3 regions of the Achromobacter sp. D7-1 genome follow, and region 3 is predicted to be linked to each of the others. Evidence: predicted binding sites of a transcription regulator. Region 3 holds the regulator's gene; each other region holds the start of a gene.

Region 1 (10,790 bases), on a different contig from region 3:
GGACGCGAACAGGACGACGAACACGATCGCGCTGCTCGCCAGCAGCAGGAACATCAGCCCCGCGAACACGGCCGTCAGGGATCTGCCGCGACGGCCACGGCGCAGCAGCACGATGTCCTCATCGGCCAGGGGTTCTTCCGTGACTTGCAGCATTGCGCTCATGCTACCCCGGCAGCTTGCCCTGCTTGCGCGCCGCGCGTTCGGCCAGCCGCTGCGCCATATCCTGCTGGCGCTGCATCAGATCGGCGATCTGTTCGGCGTAGAGATCGGTGAGGTCGCCGGCCAGCGGCTCCACATCGGTCAGGTCATCGATCGCCACGACCGTCCCCGCCTGGTCCAGGCCCCAGATCCGGCTACCGTCACCCACGATCTTCAGCACGGGCAGGATGCCGGACAAACCGGCCTCGGCGAGCTGGCGCTGCTGCGCCGAGATGCTGGCCCATTCGGGCAACTCCGGCGCATCGATGCCCAACAACACCAGACCGCGCCAGAAAGTCCAGGCGGGGCCGACCTCGAACTCCTTCGCATGCGGCCAGACTTCCTCGCGCGCCATCACGCACAGGCCGTTGGTACGCTGGCAGAAGGCCGCAAACGCCGCTGGCAGCGGGAAGCCTACAGCGGTCTCCAGACCGGCAATCGCCTCCGCATCGGGCGCGGGCGCGGCCACGACCTCAAAATGTTCGGTGTCCACGGGATCCAGGATTTCCCACATGCGTTGATGAAACTGTTCGGCGGTCATGGTCATGCAAGCATCCTGAAGCTAAGAAAAATCCTGGCTCGCCGCAAAGGCGGAAGCCTGGAGGGCGCACCACTATATCCTTGTTTGCGGCGGACCTGCCGATGCGAACGGATGGGCCACGGTGTGCCCAGCGCCCTCAGCCCCGCCGGCCAAACAGCATCGTCAATCCGAACAGCGCTCCCAGCCCGCCAACGATAGCCAGCGACATCGACGGCTCGCGCAAGCTCAGCGCCATGACCGCCGCACCCGCCCCCAGCACGATGATCAACAAGCCCGTCAGGCGTCCTGCCGTGGAACCATAGAAATGTGTGCGGCGCGCCGCCTGCGTACCAGCGGGCTGGCGCTTGTGCCACGCCGCCAAGGCCAGCTCAAACTCGCGCAACAGACGTTCACGTGTGGGCAGGTCCACTGCACTGACTAGCAACGTTGGCAGGCCGGGACGAACCAGCTTGAGATAATCGTCAGTGCCCCAGCGGGACAATTGCGCGAAGGCGACGGGAGAGCGGCGCGAAAACTCCAGCCCCTCGGACGTCACCTTGACGGTATTGCGTGTGGGAAAGCCCTTGAACGCCACCAGCGGCGGCACCAGCAACCCCAGCACCGCCAGCACAACCGCCAGAGCAATCGGCCCACGGTTGAACACCACCAGCATGAAGCTACCCGCCGCCAGGGCGAAGGCCAACGGCAGCGACAACTGGTGCCATCGGGTATAGACCGAGGCCTGGATCCCTTCGTTGCTAGTCATGTTTGAGCCAATTGCATGTCGACTTCTCCGTGAATGACGCACGAGTCACGATCAGAGTGTAATCATGCGCCTGTGCGGAACCTGACGCGGCATTGCCTCCAAGCGCCAAATGGCCGCTTTGGATACGACGACTCAGGTCAAGATTCGCAGATCCAGTCCGTAGGCCGGTCATCCGCCGCAAATCGTACGGCCGGCCAATAGCCATCCATGAACCAAGTCGCGTCGCGCGGCGCCAGGTGCAGCACGTAGCCCCCGTCGGCCGCGACGATCAGGTCAGATGGCGTGAAGTGTTCCAGGAACGTCACAGGGGGATCTTCGGGGTCGCCGCTGTCGCGTCCCTCCTGCCAGAGGAAATGCAGCGCCGCGTCGCGGTGCGTATCCAAGACTTGAGCGATCGATCGTGCCCGCGCCAGCAGCGGCTTCGCCGCCAGTGGATCGGCTTCAAGCAGCACCACGCGCAGCCGGCCGCCGTCGGCGGTCGCGCAGTCCAGCCAGGTCTCCTGGGCCAGCATGTTGTCGTGGGTATAGGGCTGCATGGAAGGACCGTTTATCGGCGCTGTCGCGCCTCGGCACGACGCCGGCCGACGTGCATGATAGCCATGCCCGAGATCGCAAGGGCGGCGCCGATGAACAGATTCGCGGGGGTGGCTTCGCCCAGCCAGAGACTGGAAAACAGCACGCCGAACACGGGCACCAGCGTGATGTAGCCGGAGGCCGCGCCGGCGCCCAGCGCCTTCACGCCTTCGAAGTACCAGGCGTAGGCGATCGCGGTCGCCCCGAACGCCAAAGCCAGCAGGCTACCCCAGGCGCTGGCCGGCGCCTGTCCCAGCCTCTGCCAAGCGGGAACGCCTTCCACGATCAGGCTGGTGAGCAGCAGCATCAGCGCGCCGATCACGGTGGTCACCGTGGTGGTGGTCAGGGCGTCCACGCCTTTGAGCACCAGCCGGCCGATCAGGGTGTAGGCCACCCAGCAGGCCACGCAGCCGAGCAGCAGCAGTTCGCCGATGCCCACGCCGGAGCCGGCGGCGGCTTGTGAAACCCCGCCGCCGATGGCGATATACGCACCGATGGCCGACAGAACCATGCCAGCCAGGATGGCGGGGTTGAGGTGTTCGCGGAACAGGATCGCCGCCAGCAACAGCGTCGCGCCCGGATTCAGCGTCACCACGATCGCGGCCTTGCCGGCCGGAACCAGCTGCAGGCTCAACATGAAGAAGCTGGAGTAACCAAAGACGCCCGCCAGCGCGGCGGCGGCCAGGCCGAGCCATTGATTGCGCGTCAGAGACTTCAAGCCCCGCAGCGCCGACGCGCGATGCATCCACAGGACCAACGCCACACTGGCAAACAGGAATCGAAGGCTGGCCGCGGCCAGTGGGGCCATGGACTGGGCGACGACCTTGCCCCAAGACCAGGACGCGCCCCAGAGCGCTGCCATGCCGACCAGGCGCAGGTGCGTGGCCATCAACGTATTTTTCATTTGTGCTTCGAAAGTGAGCCGCAGTGGTCGCGCGAGGCGACGGTGCAAACGCAAGGCATCGAGCTTGTCCATCCGTGACAGCCGTCAGTGCGCATGCGGGATTTTAGCTGGCGCAGTTTCAACGCGATATTGCAATATGGCTCCTTCGCACGCTCAAAGGCTCCTCAGGAAATCGACGAGCGCCTTGTTGACTGCCTCGGGGGCTTCCTGTTGCAACCAATGCCCCGCGCCGGGAATGACTTCAATAGCGCGCAGCTGAGGAACGAGGGCTGGCATGGCCGCGATGATCTGATCCATGCCGGGAATCGCCAAGCCAGTATCCCTTTCTCCTACGAGATAGAGCGCAGGCACATCCACCGTCTTTCCCTCCAAAGCCCCCTGTAGCGCCCAATTGCGGTCCAGATTCCGGTAATAGTTGAGGCCGCCACGAAAACCGCTGGCGGTGTAGCTTTGGACAAAGGTCGCCAGATCCGACGAAGTGAGCCAGACCGGCAGCGTCTCAGGGACAGGCAGCGAATGGAGCAAGCCCCGGCCAGCGGCGACCATGCCAAACGGATTGGGCGTGCCAGGGTCGTCACGCGGTCCGGCGTCGCCCGATGCCGCGAAGTAGATGGCGCGCAGGGTTGCGCTGATGTCGCGCTCGAATTCCCCTTCGGCAACTCCCGGCTCGTTGAAATAATGCGTGTAAAACGCGGCGGACTCGGTTTTGGGGAAGAGGCGGCTGGGTGCAACCGGCGCTCTGCGCATCATGGGAACGCCCAGGGCGACGACGGCCCGAAAGCGGTCCGGACGCAATTGGGCTGCCTGCCATGCGATGCTGGCGCCCCAATCGCCACCCACGATCACCGCATCATCGGCTCCCTCGCTTTCGATAAGCGCGACCAGGTCGCCAATGACATCCAATGTCGTGAACGCCGCCACATCCGTCGGACTGTCGCTGGCACCATAACCGCGCAAATCCGGGGCCACGGCGCGGAATCCCGCCCGCGCCAGGGCTGGAAGCTGGTGGCGCCAGGCATAAGCGGTCTCGGGGAAACCGTGGCACAGCACGACGAGTGGACCTTCGCCCTGGGCCGTGACATTGAGCGTGATGCCGTTGGCGGTCACATCGCGTGTTTCAAGGTCGATCATCGGGTTAGCTCTCAGGAAGTATCCGGCGCAGCTATAATACCGTAACACTTGTAGTTACGGTATTTCGATCCCATGGCCAATGACACCCGCCTTGCCCGTCTGCTGCACGTCTTGATCCACATGCATTTGCGCGGCGGCACGACCACTTCTGGAACGCTGGCCAAAATGCTGCATACGAATGAGGTGGTGGTTCGCCGATCCATGGCGGCGCTGCGCGCCGCCGGCATGGTGACCTCCACGGGCGGGCGCAATGGCGGCTGGGTACTGGCCAGGGGGCTGGAAACCATCACCGCGCGCGATGTCCATGAAGCCATCGCCCATGGCACGGTCTTTGCCATCGGGCCGGCCGACGACAATCCTGCCTGCCCCGTGGAACGAACGGCGAATCAATTAGTGGCGGATTCCCTGCGCGAAGGCGAGCATGCCTTGCTGCAACGCTTGGGCGCGGTATCGCTTTCCGAGCTTGCCGCGGAGATTGCCTCGCGCGAGGAAGGATGACGCCGTAGAGTTGAATGAGCTACGCAGGCGCAGCTTTTATCGTTGTTCTATCTACTGTTCTTTCAGCCCCAACGACTTCATCAACGGCGCGAACAATTTCTTTTCGTCCTGCACGCGCGCGGCATAGTCGGCCACGCGCAGCGGTAGCGCCTCGGCGCCCGCATCGAGAAAGCGCGCCTGGATCTCCGGCCGCGCGAGCACTTTGTTGATTTCGGCGTTCATGCGATCGACCACGTCATCGCGGGTGCCAGCGGCGGCATACACGCCGAACAGGCTGTCCGCGAACACACCGTCGATGCCGACCTCGGAAAAGGTTCGTATGTCGGGCGCCACGGCAGCGCGTTGCCGGCTCGCCACCGCAAGTACCTTCAGTTTGCCCGCTTGCACCATGGGAAAGACCGTGGCGGGTCCAAACGCGAAGTCGATCTGGCCCGCTGCCAGGTCTTGTATCGCCGGCGCCACGCCGCGATACGGCGCATGGGTAGCCTGCATGCCAGTAGCCTGCTTGAGCAGCTCGCCGGCCAGATGCGGCGTCGTGCCGTTTCCGGCCGAACCGTAATTGAGAGGATCGGGCCGCTTGCGCGCGTATTCCACGAACTCTTCGAGCGTATTGACGCCAAGCGAGGACCGGACAAACAGGAACAGCTGGCTGTTGGCCAGCAAGGCAACCGGCCGCAGGTCTCGCTGCGGATCGAACGGCATGCTGGCGAACATCAGTGGGTTGACCGATTCGGTCGTCGATGGATTGAGCAGGAAGGTATGGTTGTCTCCACCGTTGCGCACAACCTCGGCCCCCGCCACGTTGCCGCCCGCACCGCCCCGATTCTCCACGATAACGGTCTGCTTCAAGGCCTCGGCCAAGTGCGGCTGCACCGTGCGCGCCAGCACGTCGACCAACCCTCCGGGCGCCAGCCCCACCACCAGGCGCACGGGCTTGACGGGCCAGGCCTGAGACGGCGTTTGCGCATGGCTGCCCGTCGCCCAGCCGGTCAGCGCCAGCATCATCATGGCCAGACAACGTCTACGCAACAGCATGCGATTCTCCTTATGGGGGCTCACCCCGCGATCCCGCGCACGGTGCGTCACATGCCGCACCACGGTGAACCGCCTTGATGCCGCATCGCGGCGGCGGCCCTGCATCCGCCGCTCATTCTTCACAAAAGTTTAAGCATAAAGAATCCCGGATAACCCTAACTGCCGGCGACAAGCGCGGCTTGTCGAGACGGCTTCAGTCCAAATGACCTGCCCCCCGCAAATCCGTTTCGTGGCTTCTTCCCGCCCCACTCGGGGCGCTGAAAAGTGACGTGCCCCCCTAACCTGCGCGACTCAGTTATGCATCTTCGTTTTTCCCAACAGTAGAAACACCAAAACTGCTGTCGCTGCCGCAGCAGCTGCCAAGACAAGGAGCTGGAACTGAAAGGCGCTCTCATACACCTGCAGCAAGGAATTTTGTTCCATCATCGGTAGGTGGGCCATGGCGTTTTGCAGGTCGCTCATCGCCAGCCGATTCGAAGCCTTCACCAACTCGCTCGTTTTCATCTGGCCTGACGCGCTATCCTCCGCTGCAGTTGCCAAGCCCGATAGAATCCGAGCAGACAGGATGGCCCCGACCGCTGCGATAGCGATGCCATCCCCAGCCAGACGAATCGCGTTGAAGATCCCCGCCGCCATGCCGGCCCGCTCTTTGGGCACCACGCTGACCGCCAGACCGTCCATAAGTCCCCATGGCAAACCGATACCCGCGCCGATCAGCAGCATCGCAGCCAAGCGGTTACTTTGGACATCGCCAGCGATGCCGTAACCCAACCAGGACAAACCGGCCGCGGCGATGACAAGGCCAATACTCGACAACACTCCGACATTGATCCAGCGCGCCAGTTGGCCTGCAATGAACGGAACCACCAGTAATGGCGCAGACAACGCAATCATCATCTTCCCCGCCGCCAACGCGCTGTAGCCTTCCATCCCGATGAATCGGGCGGGCAAGATGATGAGCAGCACGATGTATGCATAGGCCGGCGCAACCGCCAACACCTGCACTCCTACAAAGCGCGCGTTAGCGAATAGGGAGAGGTCGAGCATAGGCTTGGCTCGCCGCAGTTCAATGAAGGCGAAGACCATCAACAGTCCAACGGCACTCGCCAAAGAAGTCAGTACCGACGTGTGGCCCCAGCCCTGCTCGGGGGCAAGGATGAGGCCGTAGGTGAGCACAGCGAGCCCGATAGTGAAGGTGATTGCTCCGGGCCAATCCAATCCTGTGGCTTCGGGATCACGTGTTTCACGTGCAAATAGCGCGATCAGGACGGAAGCAAGCAATGCAACCCCTGCCGGCGCTAGAAACACCCAGTGCCAACCCACGGTATCGATCAAGAATCCGGCTAGGAACGGACCAAATGCAGCTCCCGCGCCAAAGGTCGTCCCAATCAAACTGAAAACACGAGTGCGTGCGTGTCCGTCGAACTCCTGTGTCAATGCGGCCATTGCGCCCGCGAACGCCGCAGCTGCCCCCAGCCCCTGGATCAACCTCAAAATGTCGATCCACAGAACGGATTGCATGAAAGGAATTGCAGCCGTTACGAGCGCGAATAGGACCATGCCCGCCAACCACAGCCGCTTGCGCCCATACGTGTCCGCCAGACTCCCTGCGGCTAGCGTCGCACTGCCGTAGGTAAGGATGTAGGCGTTGATGATCCAAGTAAGTTCCGCGGCGCTCCCCCCAAGGGCCTGATTGATTGAGGGCACCACCACAGCGGGGCCGGCGATGCTTAATGGGATGACCGCTGCTGTCAGGCAGCCAGTCAAGATTAATGGGGCTTTGTAGGCTGTCGAGCCTGCGGCTGAAGTGCTGACTGTCATCGGGTATCCAGGCAATAGGCCAAAGCCACGCAGGAATCCTCACGCCGCTGCTGGCTAAGGCGTGGGCGGAGCTCCGCTGTGGCACTCCCAATTAATGCTACAGAGGAATCAATATGGCAAAAATATGGGTAAATTCATCGCTGACATGACTAATTTGTCACTTATTGGAGGCGGAATGGATAGCCTGAGTGGTATGACAATTTTTGTGCTGGTCGCTGAGATGCGTAGCTTCGCTGCTGCTGGGCGCCAACAGGGCGTCTCCGCATCGGCAATCAGCAAGGGGGTAGCCCGGCTCGAGGAAAAGCTCGGCGTGCGCTTATTTCAGCGCAGTACCCGCAGCGTCAGCTTGACACCAGAGGGCACACTGTTCCTTGACCGCTGTCGACGGATCCTGGCTGAAATCGCGGCGGCAGAGAATGAATTGACCAGCACAACCGCCAGTCCTAAGGGCCGCCTGCGGGTGAGTCTGCCCTTGGTCAGCGGTCTGATGCTGCCGGCAATATCGGCCTTTGCACATCGCTACCCTCAGATTGAGCTGGATCTGGACTTCAGCGACCGGCTAGTGGACGTCATAGCCGAAGGCTTCGATGCCGTGGTGCGTACGGGCGAACTCAGCGACTCCCGTTTGTTGAGCAAGCGCCTGGGCAGCAGCCGCTTCGTGTATGTCGGTGCGCCTGGTTACTTCGCACAACGAGGGACGCCGCTCCATCCGGAAGAACTGACGCAACACGCCTGTCTGATGCACCGATTTCCGACTACTGGCACGTTAGAGAAATGGCCATTTGTCCGCCCGCCGTCGGAAACGGTGATTCGTCTGACGGCCAGCATGACCAGCAACCACGTCGAGACGCTACTGCATATGGCAGTGCAGGGCCACGGCATTGCCTGCCTGCCTGACTTTGCCGTTCAACCGGCATTGGAAAGTGGCGCGCTTCAGATTGTGCTGGATCGGTGGGCGGGTAGTTCCAGCACGTTTTGGGTCCTATGGCCGTCCAATCGGCAGCTATCTCCCCGAGTCCGGGCATTTGTAGATTTCATGGCAGAGAACCTATTTACTGAACCGAATCTTGTTTAGAAATTCGACTGAACTTCGGCATCAGTGTGGTTCGACGCTCGCCAGCTTCCCCCAATATGTAACAACCCGCCCCCTCCCCCTTGAACCCTAGAACATCATCCCTATAATTAGCACTCGACACCGGTGAGTGCTAACAAGCGTTCCCGGGCCTAACCGATCATTCCCTTCTCTTTTAGCAACAGGAGTTCCTCATGGCCTTGCGTCCCCTGGGCGATCGCGTGATCGTCAAACGCCTCGAAAACGAGCGCAAGACTGCATCGGGCATCGTTATCCCCGACAGCGCCGCTGAAAAGCCCGACCAGGGTGAAGTCGTGGCCGTCGGCCCCGGCAAGAAGACCGAAGACGGCAAGATCCTGCCGGTCGACCTGAAGGCTGGCGACAAGGTTCTGTTCGGCAAGTACGCCGGCCAGTCCGTGAAGGTTGACGGCGAAGAGCTGCTCGTCATCCGCGAGGACGAAATCCTCGCCGTGGTCCAGTAAACCCCGCCTCAAACGAATTTTCGAAGGAAGCTAAGAAATGGCTGCCAAGCAAGTATTGTTCGGTGACGACGCCCGCGTGCGCATCGTCCGCGGCGTGAATGTTCTCGCCAACGCTGTCAAGACCACCCTGGGTCCCAAGGGTCGCAACGTCGTGCTGGAGCGCTCGTTCGGCGCCCCGACCGTGACCAAGGACGGCGTCTCCGTCGCCAAGGAAATCGAACTGAAGGACAAGTTCGAAAACATCGGCGCTCAGCTGGTCAAGGACGTTGCCTCCAAGACCTCCGACAACGCCGGTGACGGCACCACCACCGCCACCGTGCTGGCCCAGGCCATCGTTCAGGAAGGCCTGAAGTACGTTGCCGCCGGTTTCAACCCGATCGACCTGAAGCGCGGCATCGACAAGGCTGTCGCCGCCGCCGTCGCTGAACTGAAGAAGCAATCCAAGCCGGTCACGACCAGCAAGGAAATCGCCCAGGTCGGCTCGATCTCCGCCAACAGCGACACCTCCATCGGCCAGATCATCGCTGACGCGATGGACAAGGTCGGCAAGGAAGGCGTCATCACCGTCGAAGACGGCAAGTCGCTGGAAAACGAGCTGGACGTCGTCGAAGGCATGCAATTCGACCGCGGCTACCTGTCGCCCTACTTCATCAACAACCCGGACAAGCAAGTTGCCGCTCTGGAAGATCCGTTTGTCCTGATTTTCGACAAGAAGATCAGCAACATCCGCGACCTGCTGCCCGTGCTGGAACAAGTTGCCAAGTCGAGCCGTCCCCTGCTGATCATCGCGGAAGACGTCGAAGGCGAAGCCCTGGCCACCCTGGTTGTGAACAACATCCGCGGCATCCTGAAGACGACCGCCGTCAAGGCTCCTGGCTTCGGCGACCGCCGCAAGGCCATGCTGGAAGACATCGCCATCCTGACGGGCGGCACGGTGATCTCCGAAGAAACCGGCATGTCGCTGGAAAAGGCCGGCCTGGCTGAACTGGGCCAAGCCAAGCGCATCGAAGTGGGCAAGGAAAACACGACCATCATCGACGGCGCTGGCGACAGCAAGTCGATCGAAGCTCGCGTCAAGCAAGTCCGCATCCAGATCGAAGAAGCCACGTCCGACTACGACCGTGAAAAGCTGCAAGAACGCGTGGCCAAGCTGGCCGGCGGCGTTGCCGTGATTCGCGTTGGCGCTGCCACCGAAGTCGAAATGAAGGAAAAGAAGGCTCGCGTCGAAGACGCCCTGCACGCTACCCGCGCTGCAGTGGAAGAAGGCGTTGTGGCTGGCGGCGGCGTTGCTCTGCTGCGCGCCAAGCAAGCCATCACCGACCTGAAGGGCGACACGCCTGACCAGAACGCCGGCATCAAGCTGATCCTGCGCGCTGTGGAAGAGCCCCTGCGCACCATCGTCACCAACGCCGGCGAAGAAGCCAGCGTCGTGGTCAGCAACGTGCTGAACGGCAAGGGCAACTACGGCTACAACGCCGCGACCGGCGAGTACACCGACCTGGTCGAGCAAGGCGTGCTGGATCCCACCAAGGTGACCCGCACCGCCCTGCAAAACGCCGCTTCCGTCGCCAGCCTGCTGCTGACCGCCGAAGCTGCCGTGGTCGAACTGGCCGAAGACAAGCCCGCTGCTCCGGCCATGCCCGGCGGCATGGGCGGCATGGGCGGCATGGACTTCTAAGTCCCGCTACCCTTGCAAGGCCTCCCCGGCTTCGGCCGGGGAATGCAGTATCCCGAAAAACCCCCGGTCCTTCGCCCCGGGGGTTTTTCTTTTTCTGCCGCAACGCTGCCTC
Region 2 (10,790 bases), on a different contig from region 3:
CGCCCGAGTTGCGCACGGCGAAGCGTTCGCCGGCCACGCCGTTGAAGAACGCCTCGCCCGCCAGCGCGCCGTACAGCACGGTGTTGCCGGCGATGATGTGGTCGGGACCGAAGCCGCGGAAGTCGTTGGGCGAGCGCACGATGATGCGTCCGCCGGACAGGCCCTTGCCGACGTAGTCGTTGCCTTCGCCCACCAGGTCCATCGTGATGCCGTGGGCCAGGAACGCGCCGAAGCTCTGGCCGGCGGTGCCGTTGCACTGGATGTGGATGGTGTCGTCCGGCAGGCCCTCATGGCCGTAGCGCGAAGCCACCGCGCCCGACAGCATGGCGCCGATGGTGCGGTTGCGGTTGCGCACGGGGACGATGAACGAAACCTTCTCGCCGCGTTCCAGTGCCGGCTTGCTGCGCTCGATCAACTGGTGGTCCAGCGCGCCGGCCAGGCCGTGGTCCTGCTCTTCGGTCTGACGCACGTCGGCGTCGGACTGGGTTTGATGGAATACGCGGGCAAAGTCCAGGCCCTGGGCCTTCCAGTGTTCCACGCCCGAACGCATGTCCAGCAGGTCGGCGCGGCCGATCAGGTCGTCGAACTTGCGGATGCCCAATTGGGCCATGATTTCGCGCACTTCCTCGGCGATGAAGAAGAAGAAGTTCACGACGTGCTCGGGCTTGCCCTGGAATTTCTTGCGCAGGACCGGGTCCTGCGTGGCCACGCCCACCGGGCAGGTGTTCAGGTGGCACTTGCGCATCATGATGCAGCCTTCCACGACCAGCGGCGCGGTGGCGAAGCCGAATTCGTCGGCGCCCAGGAGCGCGCCGATGACGACGTCGCGGCCGGTCTTCATCTGGCCGTCGGCCTGCACGCGGATGCGGCTGCGCAGGCGGTTGAGCACCAGCGTCTGCTGGGTTTCGGCCAAGCCCAGTTCCCAGGGCGTGCCCACGTGCTTGATGGACGACACCGGGGACGCGCCCGTGCCGCCATCATGGCCGGCGATCACGACGTGGTCGGCCTTGGCCTTGGCCACGCCCGCGGCCACCGTGCCCACGCCCACTTCGGACACCAGCTTGACCGACACCGAGGCCTTGGCGTTCACGTTCTTCAGGTCGTGGATCAGCTGGGCCAGGTCTTCGATCGAGTAGATGTCGTGGTGCGGCGGGGGCGAGATCAGGCCCACGCCCGGCACCGAGTAGCGCAGCTTGGCGATGTATTCGGACACTTTGTGGCCGGGCAATTGGCCGCCTTCGCCGGGCTTGGCGCCTTGCGCCATCTTGATCTGGATCTGGTCGGCCGACGACAGGTATTCGGCGGTCACGCCGAAACGGCCCGACGCCACTTGCTTGATCTTCGAGCGCAGCGAGTCGCCCTTCTTCAGTTCGACGTCGGCTTCGATGCGGTCCGTGCCCAGCACCGAGGCCAGCGTGTCGCCGTCCTTGATGGTGCTCTTGCCTTCGCGCATTTCGGCGCGGTAGCGCAGTTCGTCCTCGCCGCCTTCGCCGGTGTTGGACTTGCCGCCGATGCGGTTCATGGCCACGGCCAGCACCGAGTGCGCCTCGGTGGAGATCGAGCCCAGCGACATGGCGCCGGTGGCGAAACGCTTGACGATGTCCTTGGCGGATTCGACGTCGTCCAGCGGAATGGCGCGCGACGGGTCGAAGCGGAACTCGAACAGGCCGCGCAGGGTCATGTGGCGACGGCTCTGGTCGTTGATGATCTGCGCGTATTCCTTGTACGTGCGGTAGTTGTTGGCGCGCGAGGCGTGCTGCAGCTTGGCGATGGAATCCGGCGTCCACATGTGCTCTTCGCCGCGTACGCGGTAGGCATATTCGCCACCCGCGTCCAGGTCGTTGGCCAGGACCGGATCGGTGCTGAAGGCGGCGCGGTGCTGGCGCAGCGCTTCCTCGGCCACCTGGAAGATGCCGATGCCTTCGATGTTGGAGGCGGTGCCGGTGAAGTACTTGTTCACCAGGGCGGTCTGCAGGCCCACGGCTTCGAAGATCTGCGCGCCGGTGTAGGACATATAGGTGGAAATGCCCATCTTGGACATGACCTTGTTCAGGCCCTTGCCGATGGCCTTGATGAAGTTCTTGACCGCCTTTTCGGGGTCGTTCATCTTGCCCAGCGATTCCAGCGCCAGGTAGGGGTGGATGGCTTCGGCGCCGTAACCGCCCAGCAGCGCGAAGTGGTGCACTTCGCGCGCCGAGCCGGTTTCCACGACCAGGCCGGTATTGGTGCGCAGGCCGGCGCGGATCAGGTGCTGGTGGACCGCGGACGTCGCCAGCAGCGCGGGGATGGCCACGCGCTCGCTGTCGACCAGGCGGTCGGACACGATCAGGATGTTGTAGCCGCTGCGCACCGCGTCGACGGCGCGCGCGCACAGCGCAGCCACGCGGGCTTCGATGCCCTCGGGGCCCCAGGCGGCGGGATAGGTGATGTCCAGCTCAAAGCTGCGGAACTTCTTGCCCGTGACCTGCTCGATGTCGCGGATCTGCGCCATGGCGGCGAAGTCCAGCACCGGCTGGGACACTTCCAGGCGCAGCGGCGGATTGACGTTGTTGATGTCCAGCAGGTTCGGCTTGGGGCCGATGAAGGACACCAGCGACATCACCAGCTGTTCGCGGATGGGGTCGATCGGCGGGTTGGTGACCTGCGCGAACAGTTGGCGGAAGTAGTTGTAGAACGGCTTGGCGCGGTCGGACAGCACGGCCAGCGGGGCGTCGTTGCCCATCGAGCCGATGACTTCCTCGCCCGTCGAGGCCATGGGCTCCAGAATGAACTTGTAGTCTTCCTGGGTCCAGCCGAAGGCTTGCTGGCGGTCCAGCAGCGACACCGGCGATTGCGTGGCAACGGCGGCCTGGCGCGGCGCCGGCAGCGATTCCAGCTTGATCTGCAGGCGTTCGATCCACTGGCGGTAAGGCCGGTTGTTGGCCAGTTGCAGCTTGATCTCGGCGTCGTCGATGATGCGGCCCTGTTCCAGGTCGATCAGGAACATCTTGCCCGGCTGCAGGCGCCACTTCTTGACGATGCGGTTTTCGGGGATGGACAGCGTGCCGGCTTCGGACGCCAGGATGACCATATCGTCATCGGTGACCAGGTAGCGGGCCGGACGCAGGCCGTTGCGGTCCAGGGTGGCGCCGATCTGGCGGCCGTCGGTGAACGCGACCGCGGCGGGGCCGTCCCACGGCTCCATCATGGCGGCGTGGTATTCGTAGAAAGCGCGGCGGCTTTCGTCCATCTGCGTGTGCTGTTCCCAGGCTTCCGGGATCATCATCATCATGGCGTGGGCCAGCGAGTAGCCCGAATTCACCAGCAGTTCCAGGCAGTTGTCGAACGTGGCGGTGTCCGACTGGCCTTCGTAGACGATGGGGTACAGCTTCTTCAGGTCGTCGCCCAGCACGGCCGACTGCATCATGCCTTCGCGCGCGCGCAGCCAGTTGAAGTTGCCCTTGACCGTGTTGATTTCGCCGTTGTGGGCGATCATGCGGTACGGGTGGGCCAGCGGCCAGGCCGGGAAGGTGTTGGTCGAGAAGCGCTGGTGCACCAGCGCCAGGGCGGACACCGTGCGGGTATCGGCCAGGTCGCGGTAGTAGCGGCCGACCTGGTCGGCCAGCAGCAGGCCCTTGTAGACCACGGTGCGCACCGAGGCCGAAGGCACGAAGTATTCCTTGCCGTGCGCCAGATGCATGTTCTGGATGGCGTGGCTGGCGGTCTTGCGGATCACGTACAGCTTGCGCTCCAGCGCGTCCGGCACCATCACGTCGGCGCCGCGGCCGATGAACAACTGGCGGATCACGGGTTCGCAGGCGCGCACGGTGGGCGACATGGGCATGTCCACGTCCACCGGCACGTCGCGCCAGCCCAGGACGACCTGGCCCTCGGCGCGCACGGAGCGTTCCAGTTCCTGTTCGCAGGCCAGGCGCGAAGCCGTTTCCTTGGGCAGGAACACCATGGCCACGCCGTACTCGCCGGGAGGCGGCAGCGTGATGCCTTGATGGCCGAGTTCGTCGCGGTAGAGCGTGTCGGGGATCTGGATCAGGATGCCGGCGCCGTCGCCCATCAGCTTGTCCGCGCCGACCGCGCCGCGGTGGTCCAGGTTTTCCAGGATTTTCAGGCCCTGCTGGATGATGGCGTGGCTTTTTTTGCCCTTGATGTGGGCCACGAAACCGACGCCGCAGGCGTCATGTTCGTTCTTGGGGTTGTACAGACCCTGGGCGGAAGGCAGCCCGATGCGGCTGGCATCGATGGGGGTCGCCTTGGGCGGGGGACAGGAGTCGATCGGGGTAATTTGGGGCATGGCGCGCTCCGCAGTGGGCCTGCGTCGTAATGTTGCAGTGCAGGAGACGGACAATACCCCCGGTGGGAGTAGGGTGCAATAGGAATAAATAGGGTGTGTCCCTATTTATATATATGGCTTGTCATTCTTCGTTAATTCGGTGACGCATCATGAGCCGCGCCACACGGGGCTTGCCGCTGGGGTATACACCAGGAGGGTGCCTCCACGCCTGGGAAATGGCCATTTTTCCGATTATACGTCCCCAATTTAATGGGGAATTTTGCAGGTATGAAGCGATGCTTGGCGTTGCGGAAATGCAAATGCATCCGCCGGCCTGCGCTGCCGCGGCCGGAAAAAATGAAGAACCCGCCATTCAGGCGGGTCCGCAATCAGGAAGAGGTCGACGTAGGCGTCGTGGTGGGAGGCGCGGAACTCGACTCGGCGTCGGAGGATGCGGCGGCTGGTTTCTTGCGCGGACGTCCGCGCTGGCCGGGGGCGACCCGGCGGCTGGCGGTATGGGCCAAGCTGGCGATGAAAGCGGGACCGCCCAGCGCCCATTGTCCGGAGACCGCCTGGTCGATACGCTGCGTTTCCTCGCGCGACAGGCCGTCCTGCAAGCGCTTGCGGTAATTGGCCTGGCGGTCGAACGGGGTATTGCCACAGGCCCAATAGTCCGCGTGATCCGACTGCCACTGCGCTGGAGCCGCGGTGGTATTGCCGGTATGGCTGGCGGCGGAGGACCAGGGCCAGGAATCCGGATCCTGCGATGCGCCGCTGCGCACCGGATAGGTTTCCAGCCAGACCAGGGATGGCAGCACCCAGGCGCCCGGCTCCAGCAAGGCCGAGCGGTAGCGGCCCGCGAAGACCCGGCCGCCGCGCAGACGCGCCGCCAGGTTGCGGCCCAGCGTTTGCATGAGGCGGGGCAGGCCTTCCTCGTCCGCGGGCGTGGCCAGCAGCAGGATGCGGTCATTGGCCAGCAGCCAGCCGTGAACCGAGACGCGGTGGCGTTGGGCGGATTCGCCTAGCCACGTAGCCAGTTGGTTCAAGATGTCGGCCGGCGCGGGTTGCGACGGCGCCGCCAGCGGCTGGATGAAGTTGGCCTGCACCAGTTGGGGCAGCCCAGGGGCGTACAGACGGGGCAGACGGGCCATAGTGTCAGGACTTGCGTATCTGGAAGAACGGGTTGTCTTCGCTCACGGTATATAAATAGTGCCACGGTGGGCGCTGGTCAAGTCCCGTGATCATGTCGGGGCAGGAAATCGCTTTTTTTTCTGTCGTTCGTACCCCATAAAGCCCAGGTTAACATTCGGCGACGGAACGTCGCACCGTGGGTATCCCCTAATCCGCGGGCGTTTTTTCCGACCCCTACGACCGGAGGAAAGCAATGGCAGTCGCCCTGGAACTCATTTCGCAGCATCGCTGCTTCGGCGGCTGGCAGCGCTATTACCGCCACGAGTCCGCGGAGATCGGCCTGCCCATGCGCTTCTCCGTCTACGTGCCGCCGCAGGCAGAACAAGGTCCAGTGCCGGTGCTGTTCTACCTGGCCGGCCTGACCTGCACGGAAGAAACCTTCATGATCAAGGCGGGCGCGCAGCGCTTGGCCGCGGAGCTGGGCGTCATGCTGGTCGCTCCGGACACCAGCCCGCGCGGCGCCAATGTGCCTGGCGAGGAAGAAAGCTGGGATCTGGGTACCGGCGCGGGCTTCTACGTGGACGCCACCACGCCCGCCTGGCGCGGCCACTACCGCATGTACAGCTATGTGACGCAGGAACTGCACGGCATCGTCACCGGCGAGGCGCTGCCCGGCGACGCCTCGCGCACCGGCATCTTCGGCCATTCCATGGGCGGCCATGGCGCGCTGGTGCTGGCGCTGCGCAACCCCGGCAAGTTCCGCTCGGTGTCGGCGTTCGCGCCTATCGCCGCGCCCAGCCAGTGCCCCTGGGGCAAGAAGGCGTTCGGCGCTTACCTGGGCGACAAAGTCGAGGATTGGGCCTCTTACGACGCGTCCGCGTTGATGCGGGGCGCGGCCAACCCGTTCCCCGCCGGCATCCTGATCGATCAGGGCGAGTCGGATCAGTTCCTGGCCGAACAGTTGTATCCCGAGGTATTCGAGGCGGCCTGCGCCGCCGCTGGGCAGCCGCTGGACCTGCGACGCCACCCGGGCTACGACCACGGCTACTACTTCATCTCGACCTTCATCGAGGATCACATCCGGTTTCACGTCGAGCGGCTTGGAAAACCGGCGCCCTGAGGGGGCGCTTCTATACTGGCGAGCCTGCCGCCGCAGGCTTATATCGCGCCCCGGGGCGCCGCCTGCGGTCTGTGCTCAATAGGAAACGCCTGATTTGATCAACGGAATCGCTCCCTTCGTCTGGATACTGTTGGGCGCCGTCGTCGTCCTGCTGCCTGGCATCGTCATGCTGCTGGGCCGCGGCGGCCCGCGCGACGAGCGCGGCCGCAAGGTGTTCCAGTTCCGGCCGGTGCGGCGCTTGTTCGGCCTGATGCTGGTGCTGCTGGGCTGTGTGTCCGGCCTGCTGGCGCTGTCGCTGGTGCAGTTCTTCCGCCTGACGGCCGACGAGCCGGTGGCGCGCATCGAAGTCCGCCAGGTGGCCGACGGCCAGTTCCAGGTCAACGCCAGCGCGCCCGGCACCGGGAGCAAGCAGTACGTGCTCTACGGCGACCAGTGGCAGATCGACGCGCGGGTGGTGCGCTGGCGCTTGCCGGCGTTGATGGCCGGCGTGCCGCCGCTGTATCGGCTGGAACGCTTGTCCGGCCGCTATAGCGACGCGGCGCGAGAGGCCTCGGCCACGCGTTCGGTGCATGCGCTGGACGACTGGCCGGCGCCTGATCTGGCGTCGCTGAAGAAGAATTTCCCGAACTGGTTCCCCTTTGTCGATGTCCAATTTGGCAGCGGCGCGTATATGCCGATGTTCGACGGTGCGCGTTACCAGGTACTGATGGATCCGCGCGGGGCGCTGTTCGTGCGGCCCGACGGCGAGGCCACGGCCGAAGGCCTGAAACGTCTGGGCTGGTAGTGGCGCTTCCGCACCGCGTCCGCTGAGCGGGCTGGCTGCCCAGTGGGACGCGTGTGGCCCTCGGCGTGTCACGGCGAGGTAACGATGGCCCCGCTACATCAAAAAATAAATGGGGACATATTTCGATCAAGGAAACTTTGACGCGCCGCAATAGTCGAATTAGCACTCCCAATACTAGAGTGCTAACATCGAATCCATGTCGTTATCCCTTCGCCATCCGGAGACCCCCGCTATGAAGCAACCCAGTACCTCGTTGGCCGCTTCCGGCAACGCCCTGGCGTTGGCCATTGCCAATCCGGGCGCACTTGGCACGATCGACGCTTATATCTCCTCGGTCAACCGCCTGCCGGTCTTGTCCGCGGAACGTGAAACCGAGCTTGGCCGCCGCCTGCGCGACCAGGAAGACCTGGGCGCCGCGCGCGAACTGATTCTGTCGCACCTGCGCCTGGTGGTGTCGGTGGCCCGCCAGTACCTGGGCTACGGATTGCCGCATGCCGATCTCATCCAGGAAGGCAACGTCGGCCTGATGAAGGCCGTCAAGCGCTTCGACCCCGAGCGCGGCGTGCGCCTGGTGTCGTTCGCCGTGCACTGGATCAAGGCCGAAATCCACGAATACATCATCCGCAACTGGCGCCTGGTGAAGGTTGCGACCACCAAGGCCCAGCGTAAGCTGTTCTTCAATCTGCGCAGCATGCGTCCCGACGGCCAGACGTTGGATCCGGACCAGGTCGATCACATCGCGCGCGAATTGAACGTGCGCCGCGAGGACGTCAGCGAAATGGAAGTGCGCCTGTCCGGCCGCGACATGTCGCTGGAAAACCAGGACGACGACGATGACAGCTACGCGCCCATCGCCTACCTGTCCGACGAAGGCCGCCAGGAACCCACCCGGGTGCTGGAACGTGCCGCCCGCGACCAGTTGCAAAGCGCCGGCCTGACCGACGCGCTGCAAGCGCTGGACCCGCGTTCGCGCCGCATCGTTGAGGCCCGCTGGCTGCAGGATGACGGCGGCGCCACGCTGCACGAACTGGCGCAGGAGTTCGGCGTGTCGGCCGAGCGCATCCGCCAGATCGAGGCGGCTGCCCTGAAAAAGATGCGCGGCAATCTCGCGTCCTGAGCCTGCTTGAGCCACGCAAAGGGCCGCTGATCGCGGCCCTTTTGCTTTTCCGGCGGACCCGCGGCCGCGCATGAATAAATTGATACAAATTCGAGCGGAAATTTTGCGCGGCGCAAGAAACTTAATGAGGATCGCCCCGCCTAACTTCATGTAGACCGCGAACTTCGGTTAGCAGTCTTGTCATCCGTCTCGGCTTCTCCTCTTTCCCCTCCCCTATGAGACGGATGCTTGCGGGGCACCATGCATATCTGGTGCCCCGTTTTTTATGCGCGTCCGGTTTGGGATGGCGGGCTCGGCGTACGCCATGCGGTGCCGGCGCGAAAAAGGGCGACTTGCCTAGGCCGCCTGGGCGTTGTCGGCAGCCGCCTTGGCGCCATGCCACAGCGCGTCCTGCACGCGCCGCACGCCGGTGGCCATCGAACCGTCCTGGTACAGCTTGATCCAGCGATAGCCGGGCGCCATGTTGTCCACCACGTGCTTGCCATCGCGGATGCTGAACTGAAAGCAGGTCGACGGCGTGGCCAGCATGCGCAGGTTGTGGCGGCGACGGTCGAATTCGTGATGCACATGGCCCCACAGCAGCACGCGGACCTGCGGCCAGCGCGTCAGCAGTTTGAAGAGCGCCTGCGGGTTGTCGATCATCATCGAATCGTGCCAGTGGCTGTCGATCTGCATGGGATTGTGATGCATGGCGATCAGCGTGTGGCGGCCCGGCGTCTCGGCCAGCGCGGCTTCCAGCAGGTCGAGCTGGCTCGCGGGCAGATGGCCGGCGTTGGAGCCGGGCACGGTGGTGTCCAGCGCGACCACGCGCCAGGCGCCCACGTCGGTCACAGGAACCGACCATTGCGGCAGTTCCTGGCGCATCACGGCCGGCAGGTCATGGTTGCCCGGCAGGCAGCGGATGCTGGCCTGCGCCAGGGCGGGCGCCTCGGATAGAACGCGCGCCAGTCGGCGATAGGCCGCGGCCTCGCCGTCCTGGGACATGTCGCCGGTGGCCAGCAGCAGATCGGGATGCTTGCCGTCCGCTTCGATCTGGCGCAGTACCGCGCGCAGGCTGGCGTCCGTGTTGACGCCCAGCATCGAGGTTTCGGGCTCGCCGAACAGATGGCTGTCGGTCAGCTGGACCAGCATGGCGGGCGCGTCGTCGCGCCGGGTCAAGGAATGGATCCGGGCCAAGTGCCGCTCCTGCAAAGTTTTTGTGCGATTCCACATTACCCAAAAAACACGGCGCGACGCGTATCGCTTGTCCGCATTGGGGTAACGAAACGTGCATTCTCCACGATTCCAGACAGTTTCCGGCCCGATCGCGGGGGAAAAAGCCGCTATTCTTGTGGAACTTCACACAAGCTCCACCAACAGAACATGGATGTAGGTTTTCTCGTATTCGGCCTGGCAGGCTTGCTGACGCTGGTCTGTTTCATGCCGCCTTTGGCGGGCCGTCTCAAGCTGCCCTACTCGGTGCTGCTGGCCATCGTCGGCTGTCTGCTAGGCATCATCGTGCACGTGCATGGCTGGGCGCCCAGCTGGATCGGTGACTTCCTGGACTCGCTGGAACGCTTCGAGATCTCGTCCGAAACCTTCCTGATGGTGTTCCTGCCGGTGCTCTTGTTCGAGACCGCGCTGTCCATGAACGTGCGGCGCCTGATGGACGACATCGGCCCCATCCTCATGATGGCCATCGTGGCCGTGGTGGTCTGCACCGTGGTGGTCGGGCTGACGCTGGACGCCATCTCGCCCTACGGCCTGGTAGTCTGCCTGTTGCTGGGCGCCATCGTCGCCACCACCGACCCCGTGGCCGTGGTGGGTATCTTCCGCGAAGTGGGCGCGCCCAAGCGCCTGACTACCCTGGTCGAAGGCGAAAGCCTGTTCAACGACGCGGCCTCGATCGCCTTGTACTCGGTGCTGCTGGCCGTCCTGGGCGGCCACGGCGAACTCACTGCCAGCGGCATCTTCAACGACTTCATCGTGCACTTCATCGGCGGCGGCGTGGCCGGCTTCGCCATGGGCCGGCTGGCCTGCTTCCTGTTCGCCTGGCTGCGCGGCTTTCCCACCGCGGAAATCACGCTGACGCTGACACTGGCCTACCTGTCCTTCTTCATTTCCGAGCACTACCTGAACGTGTCGGGCGTGGTCGCCACCGTGATCGCCGGTCTGGTGGTCGGGTCCACCGGGCGCACGCGCATGTCACCCACCACCTTCGAGTACCTGTCCAGCGCCTGGGAGCAATTCGGGTTCTGGGCCAATTCGCTGATTTTCCTGTTCGCGGCCATGCTGATTCCCAAGCTGATGGCGGCCGCCGACTGGCAGGAACTGGCGCTGGTGGCGGTGGTGTTCGTGGCGACGCTGGTGGCGCGCGCCATCGTCGTCTTCG
Region 3 (10,790 bases):
ATTGCTTGAGCGTCACTTCCACGCCCTCGCGCAGCGTTTCAACGGTCTGGTCAGGCTGGGCCAGCGCGGCTTCCAGGCTGTCCTTGACCGGGACCAGGCTTTCGGCGAAAGACTCGATGCCGAACTTGCGCGCCTTGGACACGTCTTCCTGGGCGCGGCGGCGCACGTTCTCGGCTTCGGCCCGGATGCGCAGAAGCTGGTCCTGCTGCTCGTTGACGGTAGCCTGGGCGGCGTCCAGCTGGGCGCGCAACTCGTTCAGCTCGGCCTGCATGGCGTCCTCGGCGGCGGAGGCCGCATCGGCGTTCTGGCCGACTTCGGGCGTCTGGTCTACAGGCTCGTTGGGTGCCGTCATGGGGAATCCTCCAAAAAGAATGGCTTTCGCAGACATGAATGGGGGCCAATACCCCTATTTCAAGCCCGGGAAAGCAAATATTCCCTGACGGCACCGGGCAGCAGAGGCAGTCTGAATGTACTCAAAAACCCGCCCAATTTCCGCCAAATGCCGTCAAATCTCAGACTGCAAGCATAGATTCGGCGTTTTCCACCGCCATCCGGCAAACGGCGGACACCTGCCGCGGCTAGCTACTTCACTTCTTGTGCGGTTGCGCGGGCGCGACCGGGTCGCTGGCGGGAAAGCTGTCCTTCAGGGCGCGGTCCACGGCCCGATCCTCGTCGGGCTCGGGGCTGATCGCGATGGGATCGCTGGCGGGAAAAGTCTCGGCGAGCGCCTCGTCCAGTTCGTGTTCCACCTGATCTTCGTCCACAGGGGTGCTGACCTGCCCCTTTTTAACGATCTTGCCAGTCTTGGGATCATGGTGCATGCGCCTTCTCCTTCAAGTCCGTGATTTGCGTGGGCCACCCCTGCAAGTGGCGTGCCACCAGGTCGGCCAGCCCTGCGATCCAGGCCGGATCGTCGTTGATCGCCGGGATGTAGCGGAAGCGCTTGCCGCCGGCCCCGATAAAGGCGTCGCGGCACTCCAGGCTGATCTCTTCCAGGGTTTCCAGACAGTCTGCCACAAAACCCGGACACACCACATCGACCTCGGTCACGCCTGCCGCGGCCAGCGCCTTCAGGGTGGGTTCGGTGTAAGGCTCCAGCCAACGGGCGGTGCCGAAGCGGCTCTGGAAGGTCACCTCGATCTGCTCACGCGGCAGCGACAGGCGCTGGCCCAGCAGGCGCGCGGTCTCCATGCAATCGCGGTAGTACGGGTCGCCCAATTCGATCGAATAACGCGGCAGGCCATGGAAGCTCATGACCAGCTTCTGCGGCTTGCCGTGTTCCTGCCAATAGCGCTCGATCCGGCCGGCCAGCGCGTCCAGGTAGGCCGGTTCTTCGTGGAAGCGCTTGATGAAGCGCAGTTCGGGCTGGTCGCGCAAGCGGCCGGCGTGGCGGGTGACCGCGTCCACCACCGTGGCGGTGGTGCTGGCGGCGTACTGGGGATAGAGCGGTACGGTCAGAATGCGTTCGCAGCCCTGCTTGCGCAGGCGCGAGATGGCGTCGGGGATCGAAGGATTGCCGTAGCGCATGCCCAGCTCCACCACGGCGTCGATGCCGGCCTCGGCCAGGGCGGCGCGCACGCCGTCGGCCTGGCGCTGGCTGTACACCATCAGCGGCGAACCTTCCTTCAGCCAGACGCCGGCGTAGCGCGGCTCCAGCTTCTTGGGCCGCGAGGTCAGGACCAGGCAATGCAGGATGGGCTTCCACAGATAGCGCGGGATCTCGATCACGCGCGGGTCCGACAGGAACTCGCCCAGATACTTGCGTATGTCCTGCTTGCCCGGGCTGTCTGGCGTGCCCAGGTTCACCAGCAGCACACCGACCTTGCCCGGCCCGCGCGGCGCGGGGTCTTCGTCGAAGGGGTCCTCCTGCTCGGGTTCCGGCAGATAACGCTCAGGCCACAGGTACTTGAACAGGCGAAGAAACACAAACACTCCCCTTCCTCCGCGAGGAGGACGTAGCTTCGGATGGACCTACTGGTTATGGCTGAGGGCGTTGGACAGCAAGCGCGCCGTGATATCCACGATGGGAATGACGCGTTCATAGGACATGCGGGTGGGGCCGATGACGCCCAGCGTGCCCACGACCTTGCCGTCCACGCCATAAGGCGCGGTGATGACCGAGACCTCTTCCATCGGCACCAGCTGCGAATCGCCGCCGATGTAGATCTGCACGCCCTGGGCGCGGGTAGACACGTCCAGCAGCTGCAACAGGTCGGTCTTTTTCTCGAACAGCGAGAACATTTTGCGCAGGCGGTCCATGTCGGAGGCGATGTCGGTAACATCCAGCAGCTTGCGCTCGCCGGAGATGACCATGGCATCGCCGTCCTCGGCGGCCTCCGCGCTGGCTTCGACCGCGGCCTGCATCAAGCGCGAGATATCCTCGCGCAGCTGCGCCAGTTCGGTCGACAGCGTCTGCCGCACCGCGTTGAAGGACTTGCCGGCGAAGTGCATGTTGAAGAAATTGCCCGCTTCCAGCAATTCCGCCTCGGCGTAGTCGCGCTGGACGAAAAGAATGCGGTTCTGGACGTCGCCGTCGGGCGTGACGATGATGAGCAGCACGCGCTTGTCGGACAGGCGGATGAATTCGATCTGGCGGAACACCTGGGCGCGCTTGGGCGTCAACACCACCCCCGCGAACTGGGTCAGGTTGGACAGCAGCGCCGCCGCCGCGTTGACGGCCCGGGTGGGTTCGGCGGCCGCCAGCATCTCGCCCATGTTGTGCGGCTCGAGCTGGTAGGACTGCACCGCCAGCAGCGAATCGACGAACATGCGGTAACCCCGCGGCGTGGGAACGCGGCCGGCCGAGGTGTGCGGGCTGTGGATCAGTCCCAGTTCTTCGAGATCCGACATCACATTGCGGATCGTGGCCGGGGACAAGTCGAATACTTTCGATAGCGTCCGCGAGCCGACTGGCTGCCCATCGGCGATATAGCGTTCGATCAACGCTTTCAGTAGTGCGCGTGCGCGGTCATCCATAACAAGTATTTTAGGGAATCTTTTTCAATTGAGGCGATTTTTGTCCCGCAAGCACATATGCGGCCCCATATAATCGGCTAAACCGCCCATTCCGGGCAGGTTTCGGCTTCTGGTCCGGCCTTTTTTGATACGCAAGCAGCCATGCATTTTCCTACCGTAGCCCTGATCGGCAGATACCAGGACACCGGCCTGGACACACCGCTGAGAGCACTGGCCCACGCGCTGACGCAAGCGGGCCGGCAAGTGCTCATCGATGCGGACACGGCGCGCAATACCGGATTGACCGAATACCCCGTCGCTACGCTCGAGGAAATCGGCAAGACCGCGTCGCTGGCCGTGGTCATGGGCGGCGATGGTACCGTGCTGGGCGCAAGCCGCCACCTCGCGCCCTACGGCATGCCGCTGGTCGGCATCAACCACGGCCGCCTGGGTTTCATCACCGACATCGCGCTGCAGGACGCGCATGCTGCGCTGGCGCGCGTGCTCGAAGGCAGCTTCCAGATCGAAGAACGCATGCTGCTGGAAGGCAGCGTGTGGCGCGGCGACCAGAAGATGTATTCCGCATCCGCCCTGAACGACGTGGTGCTGAACCGCGCGGGACGCGGCGGCATGATCGAAGTGCGGGTGGAGCTGGACGGCGCCTTCATGTACACGCAGCGCGCCGACGGCCTGATCATCGCCACGCCCACGGGCTCCACCGCGTACGCGCTGTCGGCCAACGGCCCCATCCTGCATCCCGGCATGAATGCCATGGTGCTGGTGCCCGTGGCGCCGCAAACGCTGTCCAACCGCCCCATCGTCATTCCCGATTCCGGCGTGCTGAACATGACGCTCACGGCCATGGGCCGCGTCGAAGTCGGGGCCAGCGTGCATTTCGACATGCAGACCTGGTCCGACCTGCAGCCGGGCGACCGCATCGTCGTGCAGCGCGCCCCCTATACCATCCGCTTCGTGCATCCCGAAGGCTACAGCTTCTTCTCCACCCTGCGCCGTAAGCTGCACTGGAACCTGATGCCCGAAGCCTCCGACAACGTAGAGTAGTAAGCGCCCCGACATGCTGCGCACCCTGCATATCCGCGACTTCGTCATCGTCGAACAGACCGAGATCCATTTCGGCCCCGGCTTCAGCGTCTTTTCCGGCGAAACCGGCGCGGGCAAATCCATACTGGTGGACGCGCTGGCGCTCGCGCTGGGCGAACGCGGCGACGCCAGCATGCTGCGCGAAGGCGCGCCGCGCGCCGACATCACCGCGGTCTTCGACACGCCCAAGGGGCTGGTCGCCTGGCTGCAAGAGCGCGAGATCGACGCCGACGCAGAGCTGTCCCTGCGCCGCGTCATCGACGCCCAGGGCCGCAGCCGCGCCTACATCAACGGCACGCCGGCCACCGTGGCGCAATTGCGCGAACTGGGCGACAGCCTGGTCGACATCCACGGCCAGCATGCGCACCAAAGCCTGATGCGCGCCGACGCCCAGCGCGACCTGCTGGACGCCCACGGCGGCCATGGCGAACTGCGCAACGCGGTCGGCCAGGCCTGGAAGCAATGGCGCGCGCTGGCGCGCCAGCTGGAAGCCGCAGAAAAGGACGCCGCCAGCCTGGCCACCGAACGCGACCGCCTGCAATGGCAAGTCGACGAACTCGACCAGTTGAACCTCGGCCCCGACGAATGGGACGCGCTGCAGTCCGAACACACGCGCCTGTCGCACTCGCAATCGCTGCTGGACGGCGCCACGCAGATCATTGACGCCCTCGACGGCGAAGGCGACTCCGCGCACCACCGGCTCACGTCTGCCAACCACCGCATCCAGCAGATGCTGCGCCATGACCCCGGCCTGCAAGGCGTGCACGATGAACTGGAATCGGCGCGCATCGCCATCAGCGAGGCCGTGTCGGACCTGAACAACTACGTCAGCCGCGTCGACCTCGATCCGCAGAGACTTGTGGCTGTCGAGGCGCGCCTGGGCCTGGTGTTCGAAACCGCCCGCAAATTCCGTGTCGAGCCCGACGCGCTTTGCGAGCTGCGCGACACGCTGCATGCGCAGCTCAAGGCGCTGCAGGCCGCGGGCGACATCGATGCCCTGCGCGCCCAGGCACAGGCCGCGCAGGCGCAGTACGACGCCGGCGCGGCGAAATTGACGACGGCGCGCCGCAAGGTCGCCAAGGACCTGGGCAAGCAGGTCACGCAGGCCATGCAGACGCTGGCCATGCAGGGCGGCAAGTTCGAGCCCACCCTGGCCGCATCGGCGCCCTCCGCGCATGGCAACGAGCAGGTCGAATTCCTGGTGGCCGGCCATGCCGGCACCACGCCGCGCCCGCTCGCCAAGGTGGCCTCAGGCGGCGAACTGTCGCGGATCTCGCTGGCGCTGTCCGTCATCGCCAGCCGCGCCGCGCGCGTGCCCACGCTGATCTTCGACGAAGTCGACAGCGGCGTCGGCGGCGCGGTGGCCGAGGCCGTCGGCAAGCTGCTGCGCGAACTCGGCGAACGCCATCAGGTCCTGTGCGTGACCCATCTGCCCCAGGTCGCGGCCTGCGCCAACAACCAGTTCCTGGTCAGCAAGGCCGAATCGCGCGGCGCGACCCGTTCCAGCATCGAAGAGCTGGACGCCCCCGCCCGCGTCGAGGAAATCGCGCGCATGCTGGGCGGCATCAAGCTCACCGCGACCACCCGCGAACATGCCCGCGAAATGCTGGCAGGCTTCGGACAGGACTGAAAGGCTCCCTCCGCTCCCGCCAACAACGCCGGGGCGGGTCTGATTTCATCTCGCACACAAAAAAAGCCCCTTCAACCTGAAGGGGCTTTGGATCTCGCATACCCGCTGCGAGCGTAGCCGCGGGCTGGACTACCGGGCCGGGATCAGCGGCCCTTCATGCAGCTGCCGCAAATGCCGTACAACACCATGGCGTGGCTTTCCAGCGCGAAGGCGTTGTCCTTGGCAATCTTTTGCTGACGCTTTTCGATCTCGGGGTCCGAAAACTCGACCACCTTGCCGCAGTTCGTGCAGATCAGGTGATCGTGATGATCGCCGTCGTTGAGCTCGAACACCGCCTTGCCGCTGTCGAACTGGCTGCGGGCAAGAATGCCGGCCTGTTCGAACTGGGTCAGGACGCGGTAGACGGTGGCCAGCCCGATTTCGACGTTTTCGCCGATCAGGGCGCGATAGACGTCTTCGGCGCTCAGGTGCCGTTGATCCGATTTCCGGAAAATATCAAGAATTTTCAGGCGGGGGAACGTCGCCTTCAAACCCATGTTCTTCAGTTCGCTTTGGTCGCTCATGGTGTAATCGCTCTCCGTCCGCGTTGGCATGGGCAGGATAGGTTCACCGCGAGCCGGCTCACCGAAATCATGCCGCCACGCGGAACTATCCTTATGAAACCTTTATGATAACGGTTTTGTCTGCTTCCAAATAATAGGGGCGCGTAGTGTCCATGATTGCACGAATTCCCTCCCGCTCGCTGAAGACCGGCCTGGCGGTGGCCGCCCTGGCCGTCGCCCTGGCCGGATGCTCGGGGGACAAGTGGGGCTTCCCCTACAAAGCCGGCGTCCAGCAAGGAAACTGGATCACCCAGGAGCAGGTGGCCCTGCTGCAGCCCGGCATGACGCGCGAACAGGTGCGCTTCGCCCTCGGCAGCCCGACGCTGACCAGCGTGCTGCACGCCAACCGCTGGGACTACCCCTACTACTACAAGCCCGGTTACGGCGACGCCCAGGAGCGCAAATTCACGGTCTGGTTCGAAAACGACCGCCTGACCCGCTGGGAAGGCGACAAGCAGCCTGACCTGCAGCCATACCAGATCAATACGCCCAACGCCGTCGCCGACGAAAAGGCGGACAAGCGCCTCACGGAGGACGAAGCCCGCCAGAAGGAAGAGGAAGACCAGCGCAAGCGCGACGCCGCCGCACCGGTCAGCCCTCTCAACCAGTATCCTGGCCAGCCGGGCAACGCCCCCGAGCCGCTCAAGTAACACCAAGGACTATCCATGCGTATTGCAATTGCCGGCGCCAGCGGCCGGATGGGCCAGATGCTGATCGAAGCCGTCCTGAACGCCTCCGGGCTGCAGCTCGCCGTGGCGCTCGACCGCCAGGGCTCGGCCGCGCTGGGCCAGGATGCCGGCGCGCCCTTGGGCAAGCAGACCGGCGTGGCCATCACCGATGATCTCGACGCACTGGCCCAGGCCGACTGCCTGATCGACTTCACCCGTCCGGAAGGCACGCTCGAACACCTGCAGGCCTGCGTCAAGCACGGCGTGAACGCCGTCATCGGCACCACCGGTTTCGACGACAACGGCCGCGCCGAGATCGAAGTCGCCGCCCAGAAGATCGGCATCGTCTTCGCGCCCAACATGAGCGTGGGCGTCAACGCCACGCTCAAGCTGCTGGACATGGCCGCGCGCATCCTGAACTCCGGCTACGACGTCGAAGTGTTCGAAGCGCACCACCGCAATAAGGTCGACGCGCCCTCGGGCACCGCACTGAAAATGGGCGAAACCATCGCTTCGGCCTGGAACGTGGCCCTGCCGGACGTCGCCACCTGGAGCCGGCACGGCGATACCGGCGTGCGCAAACCCGGCACCATCGGTTTCTCCGTACTGCGCGGCGGCGACATCGTCGGCGACCACACCGTGTCCTTCTGCGGCATCGGCGAACGCATCGAGATCACGCACCGCTCGGCCAGCCGCGCCACCTACGCGGAAGGCGCCCTGCGCGCCGCCCGCTTCCTGGAAGGCAAGCACAACGGCCTGTACGACATGCAGTCCGTGCTGGGCTTCTGAGCCGCCCTCCCCGACAAAAAAAGGACCCCGCGGGGTCCTTTTTCTTGCCAGGCCGAAACAGCCTCACACCACCACGGGTTCCGGCTCCAGCCGCACGCCATAGCGCTCGGACACCGCTTCCTGGATGGCATGCGCCAAGTCCATGATATCGGCTGCCGTCGCCCCGCCGCGGTTGACCAGTACCAGGGCCTGGCGCTCGTGCACACCCGCAGCCCCCAGCGTGCGGCCCTTCCAGCCGCACTGGTCGATCAGCCAGCCAGCCGCCAGCTTGTAGCCGCCATCCGGCTGGGCGTATGACACCAGGCCGGGAAAACGGCCGAGCAAGGCGTCGCGCACCTCGGACGATACGATGGGATTCTTGAAAAAGCTGCCCGCATTGCCCGTCACCGCCGGATCGGGCAGCTTGGCGCGGCGGATCTCGCATACCGCGTCGAAGATATCGCGCGCAATCGGCGCGCCTTCTGCCAACCGCGCATGGCGCTGCAGGTCGGGGTAAGCCAGCACCGGCCGCCAGGGCCGCGGCAAGGCGAAACGCACGCTGACGATGACCCACCGTCCCGGTTCATCGTGCTTGAACACGCTGCCGCGATAGGAAAAACGGCAATCGGCCGCGCTCATTTCGACCAGACGGCCCGCGCGCACATCCCAGGCGGTCAGGCCATGGAAGCGCTCCTGCAGCTCGACACCGTAGGCGCCGATGTTCTGCACTGGGGCCGCGCCCACCGTGCCCGGAATCAGCGCCAGGTTCTCCAGCCCGTCCCAGCCCTGCTTTACGCAGCTTTCGACAAAGCCGTGCCAGGTCTCGCCGCCTGCCGCCTCGACCAGCCAGGCATCGGACCGGGCTTCCAACAGGCGCACGCCCTTGAAGGCGACCCGCGCCACCAGCCCCTGCACCTGGCGCGGCAGCACCAGATTGCTGCCGCCGCCCAGCACCAGCAGGGAGGACGCCGCGCGCGCCAGTTCCGTTAGCGCTGGCAACTGCGCCGGATCCTCCAGGGCCACAAAGGCCCCGGCCCGCGACTCCAGCCCCAGCGTGTTCAGCCGGGTGAGATCCTGGCTGACGGGGAACAAGGCGGGGGACGGATGGGCTGGGACGGGCGAATTTGACATGGATGCTGCGGATTGCTATAGTTTCTGTCTTCGCTCATATTACTTGATTGAGTGCTTGCCCTGAGTTTCGGGTCTTGTTCGAAAGCTGCTCGCAGTGAACAAAGCCAAAAAAGCACAGGCCAAGACAAGCTCAAAAAAATCATGTAAGATGCGCGCCTTCTGATCGATAACCAAGTTGATCAGAGTGAATAAGAAAACAGGTTCTGGCTGTTTCAAGTGCAGAACCCATGCGGGAGTAGCTCAGTTGGTAGAGCGCAACCTTGCCAAGGTTGAGGTCGCGAGTTCGAGACTCGTCTCCCGCTCCAAATTTTGATTTCCAGATCCTTTCTGGAAATCCTTGAGAAAGGGCCTTCGGGTCCTTTTTTCATTTCCGCGCCCGCATCGGGCACCTTCCCGCACAGCGCCGCCGCGCCCTCCCCGCCCCCCCCCCAAGAGTCCGCGCTCCTCTGCGGCCTATGACGTACATATCTATGTCCTGCGTCATTCATCCTGGACGTTAGGACAATATTCGTGGATTCGCGGAAGTCCACGCCTCGCTCCGCTTGCGTACCATGCATTACGTCCTAGGACAAATAAGATGGCGCGGTGGCAGAGTGGTCATGCGGCAGATTGCAAATCTCCTGAGGTTGGTTCGATTCCAGCCCGCGCCTCCAAGATCGGCCTGGCGATTCTCCCCTTCAAGCCGGAATCGCCAGGGCATCCGCCCTGGCGGCATACGAAGGAGATCGCCTTGATTCAAGTCACCCTGTTCCACGACGGCTGCAACCTCTGCCTGAGCATCGATCGCAATATAGCGGCGGTGTTCACGACGCCACAGCATCGCTACGAATCGTTCGACCTCGCGCGGCAACCCGAACACGCCGCACGGGCCCGCGCCCTGGGCATCACCCGCCTGCCGTCCCTCGTCATCGACGGCCGCGTGCTGCGCCTGGAAGACCACTCCCCCATCGAGCACTACGCCTGAACCCCACGTGGCCGGATCCGGGCCCGCTGCGATGCACCCGCTCTTGAAGGCCGCTGCCACGTCAACAACGCAAGGAGCCCATCATGAGCAAACTCACCACCGCATTCGGCGCCCCCGTTCCCGACGACGACAACACCATGACCGCCGGTCCGCGCGGGCCTGCGCTTTTGCAGGACGTCTGGTTCCTGGAGAAGATGGCGCACTTCGACCGCGAGGTGATACCGGAGCGGCGCATGCACGCCAAGGGCGCAGGCGCCTTCGGCACGTTCACCGTGACCCATGACATCACGCGCTACACCAAGGCCAGGATCTTCAGCCAGGTCGGCAAGCGAACCGACATGTTCGCGCGATTCTCCACCGTGGCCGGAGAACGCGGCGCGGCCGATGCCGAGCGCGACATCCGCGGCTTTGCCCTCAAGTTCTACACCGAAGAGGGCAATTGGGATCTGGTCGGCAACAACACGCCTGTCTTCTTCGTGCGCGATCCGCTAAAGTTTTCCGACCTGAACCGGGCCGTCAAGCGCGATCCACGCACGGGCATGCGCAGCCCGCAGAACAACTGGGATTACTGGACCCTGCTGCCCGAGACCCTGCACCAGGTGACGCTCATCATGGGCGACCGCGGCATTCCGAAGAGCTATCGCCATATGCACGGGTTCGGCAGCCACACCTATAGTTTCATCAACGCCGCCAACCAGCGGTTCTGGGTCAAGTTCACCTTCAAGACCCAGCAAGGCATCCAGAACCTGACGGACGCCGAAGCCGGCCAGGTCATCGCAGCGGACCGCGAAAGCAACCAGCGCGACCTGTACGAAGCGATCGAACGGGGCGAATTCCCGCGCTGGACCCTGTACGTGCAAATCATGCCCGAGGCCGAGGCCAATACCTATCATCTCAATCCCTTCGACCTGACCAAGGTCTGGCCGCACAAGGACTATCCGCTGATCGAGGTCGGCGTCCTGGAGCTCAAC

Evidence for each region. The regulator HrcA, encoded in region 3, represses chaperone genes, less so after heat shock. The targets are predictions, from matches to a motif close to TTAGCACTCNNNNNNNNNGAGTGCTAA.
Region 1: the regulator HrcA is predicted to act here: its motif matches at 8,629-8,655, upstream of groES (co-chaperone GroES).
Region 2: the regulator HrcA is predicted to act here: its motif matches at 7,462-7,488, upstream of rpoH (RNA polymerase sigma factor RpoH).

What each region holds. Positions count from the first base shown of each region.
Region 1 is NZ_JCBAMT010000001.1:187,280-198,069, forward strand. It holds gene AC6LKD_RS00860 (hypothetical protein) at 1-162, opposite strand, end outside; gene AC6LKD_RS00865 (hypothetical protein) at 164-745, opposite strand; gene AC6LKD_RS00870 (hypothetical protein) at 876-1,484, opposite strand; gene AC6LKD_RS00875 (hypothetical protein) at 1,622-2,020, opposite strand; gene AC6LKD_RS00880 (DMT family transporter) at 2,032-2,961, opposite strand; gene AC6LKD_RS00885 (alpha/beta fold hydrolase) at 3,115-4,092, opposite strand; gene AC6LKD_RS00890 (RrF2 family transcriptional regulator) at 4,165-4,590, shown strand; gene AC6LKD_RS00895 (Bug family tripartite tricarboxylate transporter substrate binding protein) at 4,642-5,625, opposite strand; gene AC6LKD_RS00900 (MFS transporter) at 5,917-7,446, opposite strand; gene AC6LKD_RS00905 (LysR family transcriptional regulator) at 7,622-8,521, shown strand; gene groES (co-chaperone GroES) at 8,713-9,000, shown strand; gene groL (chaperonin GroEL) at 9,038-10,678, shown strand.
Region 2 is NZ_JCBAMT010000003.1:51,216-62,005, forward strand. It holds gene AC6LKD_RS02495 (glutamate synthase-related protein) at 1-4,288, opposite strand, end outside; gene AC6LKD_RS02500 (hypothetical protein) at 4,657-5,418, opposite strand; gene fghA (S-formylglutathione hydrolase) at 5,652-6,518, shown strand; gene AC6LKD_RS02510 (hypothetical protein) at 6,613-7,302, shown strand; gene rpoH (RNA polymerase sigma factor RpoH) at 7,535-8,419, shown strand; gene cpdA (3',5'-cyclic-AMP phosphodiesterase) at 8,756-9,595, opposite strand; gene AC6LKD_RS02525 (cation:proton antiporter) at 9,782-10,790, shown strand, end outside.
Region 3 is NZ_JCBAMT010000020.1:14,657-25,446, forward strand. It holds gene grpE (nucleotide exchange factor GrpE) at 1-352, opposite strand, end outside; gene AC6LKD_RS11230 (hypothetical protein) at 588-821, opposite strand; gene hemH (ferrochelatase) at 811-1,926, opposite strand; gene hrcA (heat-inducible transcriptional repressor HrcA) at 1,972-2,976, opposite strand; gene AC6LKD_RS11245 (NAD kinase) at 3,118-4,017, shown strand; gene recN (DNA repair protein RecN) at 4,031-5,686, shown strand; gene fur (ferric iron uptake transcriptional regulator) at 5,830-6,249, opposite strand; gene AC6LKD_RS11260 (outer membrane protein assembly factor BamE) at 6,402-6,938, shown strand; gene dapB (4-hydroxy-tetrahydrodipicolinate reductase) at 6,954-7,745, shown strand; gene murB (UDP-N-acetylmuramate dehydrogenase) at 7,809-8,855, opposite strand; tRNA gene AC6LKD_RS11275 (tRNA-Gly) at 9,085-9,160, shown strand; tRNA gene AC6LKD_RS11280 (tRNA-Cys) at 9,435-9,508, shown strand; gene AC6LKD_RS11285 (hypothetical protein) at 9,586-9,819, shown strand; gene AC6LKD_RS11290 (catalase) at 9,903-10,790, shown strand, end outside.